2 regions of the Escherichia marmotae genome follow, and region 1 is predicted to be linked to the other one. Evidence: predicted binding sites of a transcription regulator. Region 1 holds the regulator's gene; the other holds the start of a gene.
The links. Region 1 encodes CRP, which controls carbon source genes, mostly activating them, when cyclic AMP is high. Its sites were predicted from a motif close to ATGTGANNNNNNTCACAT; they were not measured.

Region 1 (5,210 bases):
TGATTTATGCGTAACAGGGTGATCATGAGATGGCAACTGAACAAACAGCAATTACACGCGCGACTTTCGATGAAGTGATTCTGCCGATTTATGCACCGGCAGAGTTTATTCCGGTAAAAGGCCAGGGTAGCCGAATCTGGGATCAACAGGGTAAGGAGTATGTCGATTTCGCGGGGGGGATTGCGGTTACGGCGTTAGGTCATTGCCATCCGGCGCTGGTGGAAGCGTTAAAAACCCAGGGCGAAACCTTGTGGCATATCAGCAACGTTTTCACCAATGAACCAGCATTACGTCTTGGGCGTAAACTGATTGAGGCGACCTTTGCCGAACGAGTGGTGTTTATGAACTCCGGGACGGAAGCCAACGAAACTGCCTTTAAACTGGCACGTCATTACGCTTGTGTGCGCCATAGCCCGTTCAAAACCAAAATTATTGCCTTCCATAACGCCTTTCATGGCCGATCATTGTTTACCGTCTCGGTGGGCGGCCAGCCGAAATATTCTGACGGCTTTGGGCCAAAACCGGCAGACATTATTCATGTTCCCTTTAACGATCTCCACGCGGTGAAAGCAGTGATGGATGATCATACCTGCGCAGTGGTTGTTGAGCCGATTCAGGGCGAGGGCGGCGTGACGGCTGCGACGCCGGAGTTTCTGCAGGGCTTGCGTGAACTGTGCGATCAACATCAGGCATTGCTGGTATTTGATGAAGTGCAGTGCGGGATGGGGCGGACAGGCGATTTATTTGCCTATATGCACTACGGCGTGACGCCGGATATCCTGACCTCCGCCAAAGCGTTAGGCGGTGGTTTCCCGATTAGCACCATGCTGACCACGGCGGAGATTGCGTCTGCGTTTCATCCTGGCTCGCACGGTTCCACCTACGGTGGTAATCCACTAGCCTGTGCGGTCGCTGGGGCGGCGTTTGATATCATCAATACGCCGGTCGTGCTGGAAGGCATTCAGGCGAAACGTCAGCGTTTTGTTGAGCATTTGCAGAAGATTGATCAGCAGTACGATGTGTTTAGCGATATTCGCGGCATGGGGCTGTTGATTGGTGCGGAGTTGAAACCACAATACAAAGGTAAGGCGCGTGATTTCCTTTATGCGGGTGCGGATGCAGGTGTAATGGTGCTGAACGCCGGACCAGATGTGGTGCGTTTTGCGCCGTCGCTGGTGGTGGAAGATGCGGATATCGACGAAGGGATGCAGCGTTTTGCCCGCGCAGTGGCGAAGGTGATTGCGGCGTAAAACGGGAGTAAGCCTGATAAGACGCGGTAAGCGTCGCACCAGGCAAAGGGCGTCGGATACGGCGTATGTGCCTTATCTGACCCTCGATTTTGTTCTGGCGATGAATAAATTACGCCTTCGAATCCCGCAACTTGCGACTCAACCAAATCCCGTGGTGTGGTCGCTGCCGCCAGGCCATTGCTGAAATGGTGTGCATCGTATTCAGATGGCCAATAACGCGTTGTAAATGCTGCTCCAGCGTGCCGGACGCACCTTCGTGTGGCAGCATCTCTGGCGAGTCGATGATATTGGCGTCACCAGAACTACCCGGTTCATCATATTCCAGTCGTTGCTGACAACGCTGAATGGCGATTTCACAAGACTGCAAGTACTCCTGCGCCAGTTCCGGCGGCAATGACCGGTGTTCCCGCGCCAGTGTGGTCATGGCATTGATATGTTCAACAATAAACTGACTATGTGTTACCCACAGTTTCATGTCTGCCAGATAATGGCTGTTAAACGCCGGTTCCTGCATCGCCTGATTCAGCGAGTTATACAGGGTGTTATGCGCCTGATTCACCCGCATTCGCTGCCAGGCAAGTGGCGTGGGTTGCGGATCTTTACTGAGGATCAGACGAATAGCCTCCTGGTAAGTTTCTAAGGCGTCATGGGCGTTCTTGCGCAGTAAACCACTCTGCCACTGCGGCCACAGCCATACCGTGCCACCGAAGGCAATCAGACAGCCGATGATGGTATCAATGAGGCGTGGGATGATGTATTGCTCACCATTCAGCCACAGCAGTTGCAGGGTATACACAGCGGTAATGGTAAAACCGACCGTCGCCCAGCCGTAGTTCTTACGCAATATCAGATAGCTGGCGAGCGTGGTAATCAGCATCAACGTCAGGGTGTAACCTTCGGGAATTTTAAAGTGCAGCGCAACACCCGCAATGATTAACCCGACCACGGTTCCCACAGAACGATTCACAATCCGCAGGCGAGTAGCGCCATAACCATTTTGCGTCACCAATAATACCGTCATTAATATCCAATAGGATTTCGGCAAATGCAGCGCGGTGCCCATCAGGCTGGCAACACTTAGCATCACACTCAATCGTCCGGCATTACGCAGCGCTGGCGATTTCAGGGAAAGATAGCTTTTCAGCGCCGGGAGTAACGGCATTCGCCGCTGTTTATCTGCCAGCAGATCGCGGGCATAAAGTGGTTTTTGCGTTCGTAGCACGCGGGCGATGCGACTAAAGTGCCAGTAGCAAAATTGTCCCACGGGGTTATCCGGATGCTGGCGGGCGATTTTTTCCAGCGCGCCAATTTGCTTATCCATCGTAAAACGTGTCGGCAGGCGATGATAAAGAATGTCATCAGCCAGCACGCGCAGGCGGGCGGCGACAGTTTGTGCATTCCAGCGGATAACTTCCTCCGCATGGCTCCGCTCGACCAGCTTTTGCACCTCTTCCGGCTGATGCAAACTGACCGAGATATGTTCCTGTAAGTCCAGCGCCTCCTGGAAAATACGCAGCATCCGCTTGTAGTCCGTATTATTTTGCGCGGAAAGCATATGCATTTGCTGATAACACTGGGTAATTAAATCGACCGCTTTTTGCTGACGCACCAACAATGGTGGCAGAGCATTTTCGGGATCGGTGTGCTGAGTAAGCAGGCTGTATTTGGCTTCACAGTAATCCGCCAGTTCACGGTACAGCAGGCTAAGCGACTCGCGTAACGGTTGCTCACGCCAGAGCCAGAACCAGAACCAGTTAAACAGTCCATACCAGAGCGTGCCTAACGCGTAGATGAGCAACGGTTCCCAGACCGGCATATATCCCGCCAGACTGAGGGTAAAAATGGCGGCGAGTAGCGATGCGGGAAGTAATTTTGCATGCAATGGCCCTAACTCAGCAGTGACGCCAAGTATCAACGTTAACCCCGTCAGCAGAAAGGGTAGGGGGATATCTTTTTCCAGCAGCAGTTGCGTTAGCAAGCTACAAGTGGCAAACAGCGACGCACCAATGATTAAGTGTTTGAAAAAACGCTTATGAGGAGTATCAAGCCCCGCAATATTGCAACAGGCGGGGACGAGAGAAAAGAGCAGCCCGAGTCTTAATTCGCCAAGCAATAGACCAACGGCCACGGGCAAACATAGCACCAGTGTTTGTCGTAGTGCGTAGTTGATGTCGGGATGATAAATCAGTCTGCGCCACATCGGCTTAAACAAAACGGCGCGCTACCAGGTAACGCGGCACTCCGATGGGATCAACGGGTGCCGTAAACGACGATGGTTTTTCCGTGTGCAGAGATCAGGTTCTGATCTTCCAGCATCTTCAGAATACGTCCCACGGTTTCACGAGAACAGCCAACAATCTGACCGATTTCCTGACGGGTAATTTTGATTTGCATACCGTCCGGGTGAGTCATGGCATCGGGTTGTTTCGCCAGATTCAGCAGTGTCTGTGCAATACGACCTGTAACGTCGAGGAATGCCAGGTTGCCCACTTTCTCTGAAGTGACTTGCAGACGACGCGCCATCTGTGCGGAGAGACGCATCAGAATATCCGGGTTCACCTGAATTAATTGACGGAATTTTTTGTAGGAAATCTCAGCTACTTCACAGGCGGTTTTCGCACGTACCCATGCGCTACGTTCCTGGCCTTCTTCAAACAGGCCCAATTCGCCAATAAAATCACCCTGATTCAGATAGGAGAGGATCATTTCTTTACCCTCCTCGTCTTTAATCAGCACTGCCACAGAGCCTTTAACGATGTAATACAGCGTTTCCGCTTTTTCACCCTGGTGAATAAGCGTGCTCTTGGATGGGTACTTATGAATGTGGCAATGAGACAAGAACCATTCGAGAGTCGGGTCTGTTTGCGGTTTGCCAAGCACCATGCGCGGTTATCCTCTGTTATAAGCTTTCTCCAGAGCCAGAAAACGCCGCTGTCTCTGGATTGCCGAAATGTGCTTCCCGCTACCTGGGAAGGGGCTATCAACTGAACTGCACGGTAATGTGACGTCTTTTACATACATGCAGTACATCAATGTATTACTGTAGCATCCTGACTGTTTTAGCATAGCTTTCGCGTTGTGTCTCCTGGTGTCTCGCTTCAGCATGACCCAGGTCGCCTTCCGTTGCGCGATTTGGTCAGTACGCGTACTCTGTCAGGAAAATTGACGCAATGGAGTTCCGATTATGCAAGCGCGTGTGAAGTGGGTCGAAGGGTTAACTTTTTTGGGCGAGTCAGCCTCGGGTCACCAGATTTTAATGGACGGTAATTCTGGCGATAAAGCGCCAAGTCCGATGGAAATGGTGTTGATGGCGGCAGGCGGTTGCAGCGCCATTGATGTGGTTTCTATCCTGCAAAAAGGGCGTCAGGATGTGGTCGATTGTGAAGTAAAATTGACCTCTGAACGTCGCGAAGAGGCACCGCGCCTGTTTACGCACATCAATTTGCATTTTATCGTCACAGGTCACGACCTGAAGGACGCGGCGGTTTCGCGAGCGGTGGATCTCTCTGCCGAGAAGTATTGTTCGGTAGCGCTGATGCTAGAGAAAGCCGTGAATATTACCCACTCCTATGAAGTGATAGCCGCGTGATTTAATGATTAAAATATGATGCCGGATATTATTTTATCCGGCATATAAGAACATTTACTCGATTTTCTTCCCTTCCATCAGTCGTTGTACCAGCGGCAGCATAATTAACTCCATTGCCAGACCCATTTTACCTCCCGGCACCACTAACGTATTGATGTGGGAAATGAATGAGCCTTGTAACATCGCCAGCAGCCAAGGGAAATCGATCCCTTCCAGATTACGAAAATGAATCACCACAAAACTTTCATCCAACGACGGGATGCCTTTTGCAGCGAAAGGGTTAGACGTGTCAACAGTGGGGACGCGCTGGAAGTTGATATGAGTGCGGGAAAACTGCGGCGTGATGTAGTTGATATAGTCTTCCATTGAGC
Region 2 (5,210 bases), 1.1 Mb from region 1:
CTGATTTGGCAATGGAGCCGAGAGCCTTCTCCACGACGTTTGCCAGACCGCCTTTTTTGTTTCCCGGCGAAGGGTTGGCGCTGCGGTCGGTTTTCCCCATATTGAGATAGTTGTCGTACCATTCCATCTCTTCCAGCAGACGCTTACCGACCTCTTCGTTAACGGCGCGCGGCGTCAGCAGATGAATGGCGTCGCGTACTTCCGTCACTTCCGAGAACATCACCGTTGCACCGCAGCGCACCAGCAGATCAGACGCATAGCCAACCGCCGGATTGGCTGTCACGCCAGAAAACGCATCGCTGCCGCCGCACTGCATACCAACAACCAGTTCTGAAGCCGGGCAGGTTTCTCGCTGACGTTGATTCAGCTTGTGCAGATGGCGTTCGGCAACCTGCAAAATATCCTCAACCATTGACTGAAAACCGACATGCTTTTCATCCTGCAAGCTGACAATACTGGCGCTTTCCAGTGGAATAGCCTGCACATCGTCCGTACCGACCAGCAGGCGCTCTGGTTGCAATTTCTCGCATCCGAGGCCAATCACCATCACCTCACCGCCAAAGTTTGGGTTCAGCGAAATGTTGTGAATGGTTCGAATAGGCACCACCGCCGCTGGGGCATTAATCGCCACGCCACAGCCGTACAGGTGATTCAGCCCCACCACACCATCGACGTTCGGGTATTTCGGCAGCAGGTCGCGCTCAATAATTTTCACCACGTAATCGACGACGCCTGCCACACAATGCACGCTGGTCGTGATGCCGAGCAGGTTCTTGGTGCCCACACTGCCATCGGCATTGCGATAGCCTTCAAAGGTATAACCTTCCAGCGGCGGTAAAGGTTCCGGCACTTTGGTTGCCAGAGGCAAAGTATGTAAGGGGGGCGCTTCAGGCAGAACCACCATCGATTCATCGATCCAGCTTCCACGTGGGATGGCGCGCATGGCGTAACCAATCACTTCGCCATAACGAATAATTTCGCCATCAGCAGGAATGTCGATCAATGCGACTTTATGCCCCTGGGGAATATGCTCAATTAATTCCAGGCCGTCCGGAAAACGCGTTCCTGCTTTCAGGCCATTATCATTAACAATAATTGCCACATTATCTGTGTCATGAACTTTTATATAAAACGCAGTCGGCGTTTCTTGTCTTATTTCGATATTGGCCATTGTTCAATATTCTCCAGCCAGGGGGATATTAAAATGAGCATTAGATCTCATTTAAAAATAAATAACTTCATTAGGTGAAATAAGAATGTCAGGAGTTTAACGGTAGAAATGTGATCAATGTCAATCATTTCAGGGATTGCGACGCTACCCGGCAAGGCAAAGCGTAAATCTGTGCTTTAGCGCGCAATGTTATGTGCATATGCTCAAAATAATATTTAAATTACATTATTTAAGTTCGCATTTGCACAATGATTATTATTACCCCGCTGCTTATACTAATTCACGAGGCCATTGTCATAACTATATGAATGGAACTCATAAATAATACCTTCCCAATAATAAAAATCAACATAAGTACCCGAGGTAAATAAAATGATTCTGGACACCATTGAAGAAAAAAAGAAAAGCGTGCATACCCGCTATTTAATATTATTTATTATTTTTATTGTGACAGCCGTTAACTATGCCGACCGTGCAACGCTGTCGATTGCCGGTACTGAAGTAGCAAAAGAACTGCAATTAAGCACGGTTTCGATGGGGTACATTTTCTCCGCTTTTGGCTGGGCCTATCTGCTAATGCAAATCCCTGGCGGCTGGCTGCTGGATAAGTTTGGATCGAAGAAAGTTTACACTTACAGCCTCTTTTTCTGGTCGCTGTTTACCTTCCTGCAAGGCTTTGTCGATATGTTCCCTATTGCCTGGGCAGGGATCTCCATGTTCTTCATGCGCTTTATGTTGGGCTTCTCGGAAGCGCCGTCATTCCCGGCGAACGCCCGTATTGTTGCTGCCTGGTTCCCGACTAAAGAACGCGGAACAGCTTCCGCCATCTTTAACTCGGCGCAATATTTCTCGCTGGCGCTCTTTTCGCCACTGCTTGGCTGGCTGACTTTCGCCTGGGGCTGGGAGCACGTCTTTACCGTTATGGGGGGGATTGGTTTTGTACTAACGGCGCTGTGGATTAAGTTGATTCATAACCCGACAGACCATCCGCGCATGTCTGCGGAAGAGTTGAAGTTTATCTCCGAAAATGGTGCGGTGGTCGATATGGATCACAAAAAGCCAGGCGGTGCGACAGCAAGCGGTCCTAAGCTGCATTACATCAAGCAATTGCTCTCTAACCGCATGATGCTGGGGGTATTTTTCGGGCAATATTTTATCAACACCATCACTTGGTTCTTCCTCACCTGGTTCCCGATTTATCTGGTACAGGAAAAGGGGATGTCGATTCTGAAAGTCGGCCTGGTTGCGTCGATTCCGGCATTGTGTGGATTTGCTGGCGGCGTGCTTGGGGGTGTCTTCTCGGATTATCTGATCAAACGCGGTTTGTCACTGACTCTGGCACGTAAGCTACCAATTGTGCTGGGAATGTTGCTGGCTTCCACCATCATCTTATGTAACTACACCAACAACGCCACGCTGGTGGTCATGCTGATGGCGTTAGCCTTCTTTGGCAAAGGATTTGGCGCACTGGGCTGGCCGGTGGTTTCCGATACCGCACCGAAAGAGATTGTTGGCCTCTGCGGCGGCGTCTTTAACGTCTTTGGCAATGTCGCCTCCATTGTCACTCCACTGGTGATTGGTTACCTGGTTAGTGAACTGCATTCCTTCAATGCGGCGCTGGTATTTGTGGGATGTTCGGCGCTGATGGCAATGGCCTGCTACCTCTTCGTGGTTGGTGACATTAAACGTATGGAATTGCAGAAATAAGCAAAGGTATAAGCGATGAATAATGATATTTTCCCCAATAAGTTCAAAGCCGCGTTGGCTGCGAAACAGGTACAGATTGGCTGCTGGTCAGCACTTTCCAACCCGATCAGCACTGAAGTTCTTGGTTTGGCTGGCTTTGACTGGCTGGTGCTGGATGGCGAACATGCGCCAAACGATATTTCCACGTTCATCCCGCAGTTGATGGCGTTGAAAGGTAGCGCCAGTGCGCCAGTAGTGAGGGTGCCGACCAACGAACCGGTGATTATTAAGCGCCTGTTAGATATCGGTTTTTACAACTTCCTGATCCCCTTTGTCGAAACGGAAGAAGACGCGGTACAGGCGGTAGCATCAACGCGTTATCCACCAGAAGGTATTCGCGGCGTCTCCGTTTCTCATCGCGCCAATATGTTTGGCACCGTACCGGACTATTTCGCCCGGTCGAATAAGAACATCGCCATTCTGGCGCAAATCGAAAGCCAGCAGGGCGTCGATAACGTTGACGCCATCGCTGCGACCGAAGGCGTTGATGGCATTTTCGTTGGCCCCAGCGATCTGGCGGCGGCATTAGGTCATCTCGGCAATGCGTCACATCCGGAGGTACAAAAAGCGATTCAACATATTTTCAACCGCGCCAGCGCTTACGGTAAACCCAGTGGCATCCTCGCGCCAGTTGAAGCCGATGCACGCCGTTATCTGGAATGGGGTGCCACATTTGTCGCTGTCGGCAGCGACCTCGGTATTTTCCGCTCCGCCACGCAGAAACTGGCAGATGCCTTTAAAAAATAACGACCACCGCAACAAGAGAGATGATTGATATGACTATGAAAGTTGGTTTTATTGGCCTGGGTATTATGGGTAAACCAATGAGTAAAAACCTTCTGAAAGCAGGTTACTCGCTGGTGGTTTCTGACCGTAATCCAGAAGCTATCGCTGACGTGATTACCGCAGGCGCAGAAACCGCGTCTACGGCTAAAGCCATCGCTGAACAGTGCGATGTCATCATTACCATGCTGCCAAACTCTCCGCACGTGAAAGAAGTGGCGCTGGGGGAAAATGGCATCATTGAAGGTGCAAAACCAGGGACGGTATTAATCGATATGAGTTCAATCGCTCCGCTGGCAAGCCGTGAAATCAGCGAAGCACTGAAAGCGAAAGGTATTGATATGCTGGACGCCCCGGTGAGCGGCGGTGAACCGAAAGCCATCGATGGCACCCTGTCAGTGATGGTGGGTGGCGACAAAGCTATTTTCGACAAATACTATGACTTGATGAAAGCGATGGCGGGATCCGTTGTATATACCGGAGAAATCGGTGCAGGCAACGTCACCAAACTGGCAAACCAGGTCATTGTAGCGCTGAATATTGCGGCGATGTCAGAAGCGTTAACGCTGGCAACCAAAGCGGGCGTTAATCCTGATCTGGTTTATCAGGCGATTCGTGGTGGGCTGGCGGGAAGTACTGTACTCGATGCAAAAGCGCCGATGGTGATGGACAGGAATTTCAAGCCGGGCTTCCGTATCGATCTGCATATTAAGGATCTGGCAAATGCGCTGGATACCTCCCATGACGTTGGTGCGCAATTGCCGCTGACCGCAGTGGTCATGGAGATGATGCAGGCGCTGCGTGCCGATGGGCTGGGAACAGCAGACCACAGCGCTCTGGCGTGCTACTACGAAAAACTGGCGAAAGTCGAAGTCACTCGCGAGTGACGTCGTGCCCGGATGGCGTGGTGCAATCCGGGCTGGGAGCCAGGCCGAATAAGAGAAACGCCCTCCGGCGTCATGTGGTAACAGGCAAAGATATGAAAATCGTAATCGCCCCAGATTCTTACAAAGAAAGTTTATCTGCCAGCGAGGTTGCGCAGGCGATAGAAAAGGGATTTCGGGAAATTTTTCCTGATGCACACTATGTTTCTGTTCCCGTTGCTGATGGCGGTGAAGGAACGGTGGAAGCGATGATTGCTGCCACTCAGGGGACCGAACGTCAAGCCTGGGTTACGGGGCCGCTGGGTGAGAAGGTGAATGCCTGTTGGGGGATCTCTGGCGACGGTAAAACCGCGTTTATTGAAATGGCGGCGGCCAGTGGGCTGGCGTTGGTTCCAGCGGAAAAGCGTGATCCGTTGGTGACCACTTCTCGTGGTACGGGTGAGTTAATCTTGCAGGCGCTGGAGAGCGGCGCAACCACTATTATTATCGGCATTGGCGGCAGTGCTACCAATGATGGCGGCGCGGGAATGGTGCAGGCGCTGGGAGCGAAGTTAAGCGATGCCAGTGGTAATGAAATCGGCTTTGGTGGCGGCAGCCTCAATACCCTGAATACCATTGATATCTCT

Region 2: the regulator CRP is predicted to act here: its motif matches at 1,280-1,297, upstream of garD (galactarate dehydratase).

The regions. Positions count from the first base shown of each region.
Region 1 is NZ_CP025979.1:2,809,181-2,814,390, reverse strand. It holds gene argD (bifunctional acetylornithine/succinyldiaminopimelate transaminase) at 30-1,250, shown strand; gene C1192_RS14655 (YccS/YhfK family putative transporter) at 1,360-3,450, opposite strand; gene crp (cAMP-activated global transcriptional regulator CRP) at 3,501-4,133, opposite strand; gene C1192_RS14640 (OsmC family protein) at 4,435-4,839, shown strand; gene C1192_RS14635 (phosphoribulokinase) at 4,894-5,210, opposite strand, start outside.
Region 2 is NZ_CP025979.1:3,906,847-3,912,056, reverse strand. It holds gene garD (galactarate dehydratase) at 1-1,171, opposite strand, end outside; gene garP (galactarate/glucarate/glycerate transporter GarP) at 1,544-2,878, shown strand; gene garL (2-dehydro-3-deoxyglucarate aldolase) at 2,894-3,664, shown strand; gene garR (2-hydroxy-3-oxopropionate reductase) at 3,694-4,587, shown strand; gene garK (glycerate 2-kinase) at 4,680-5,210, shown strand, end outside.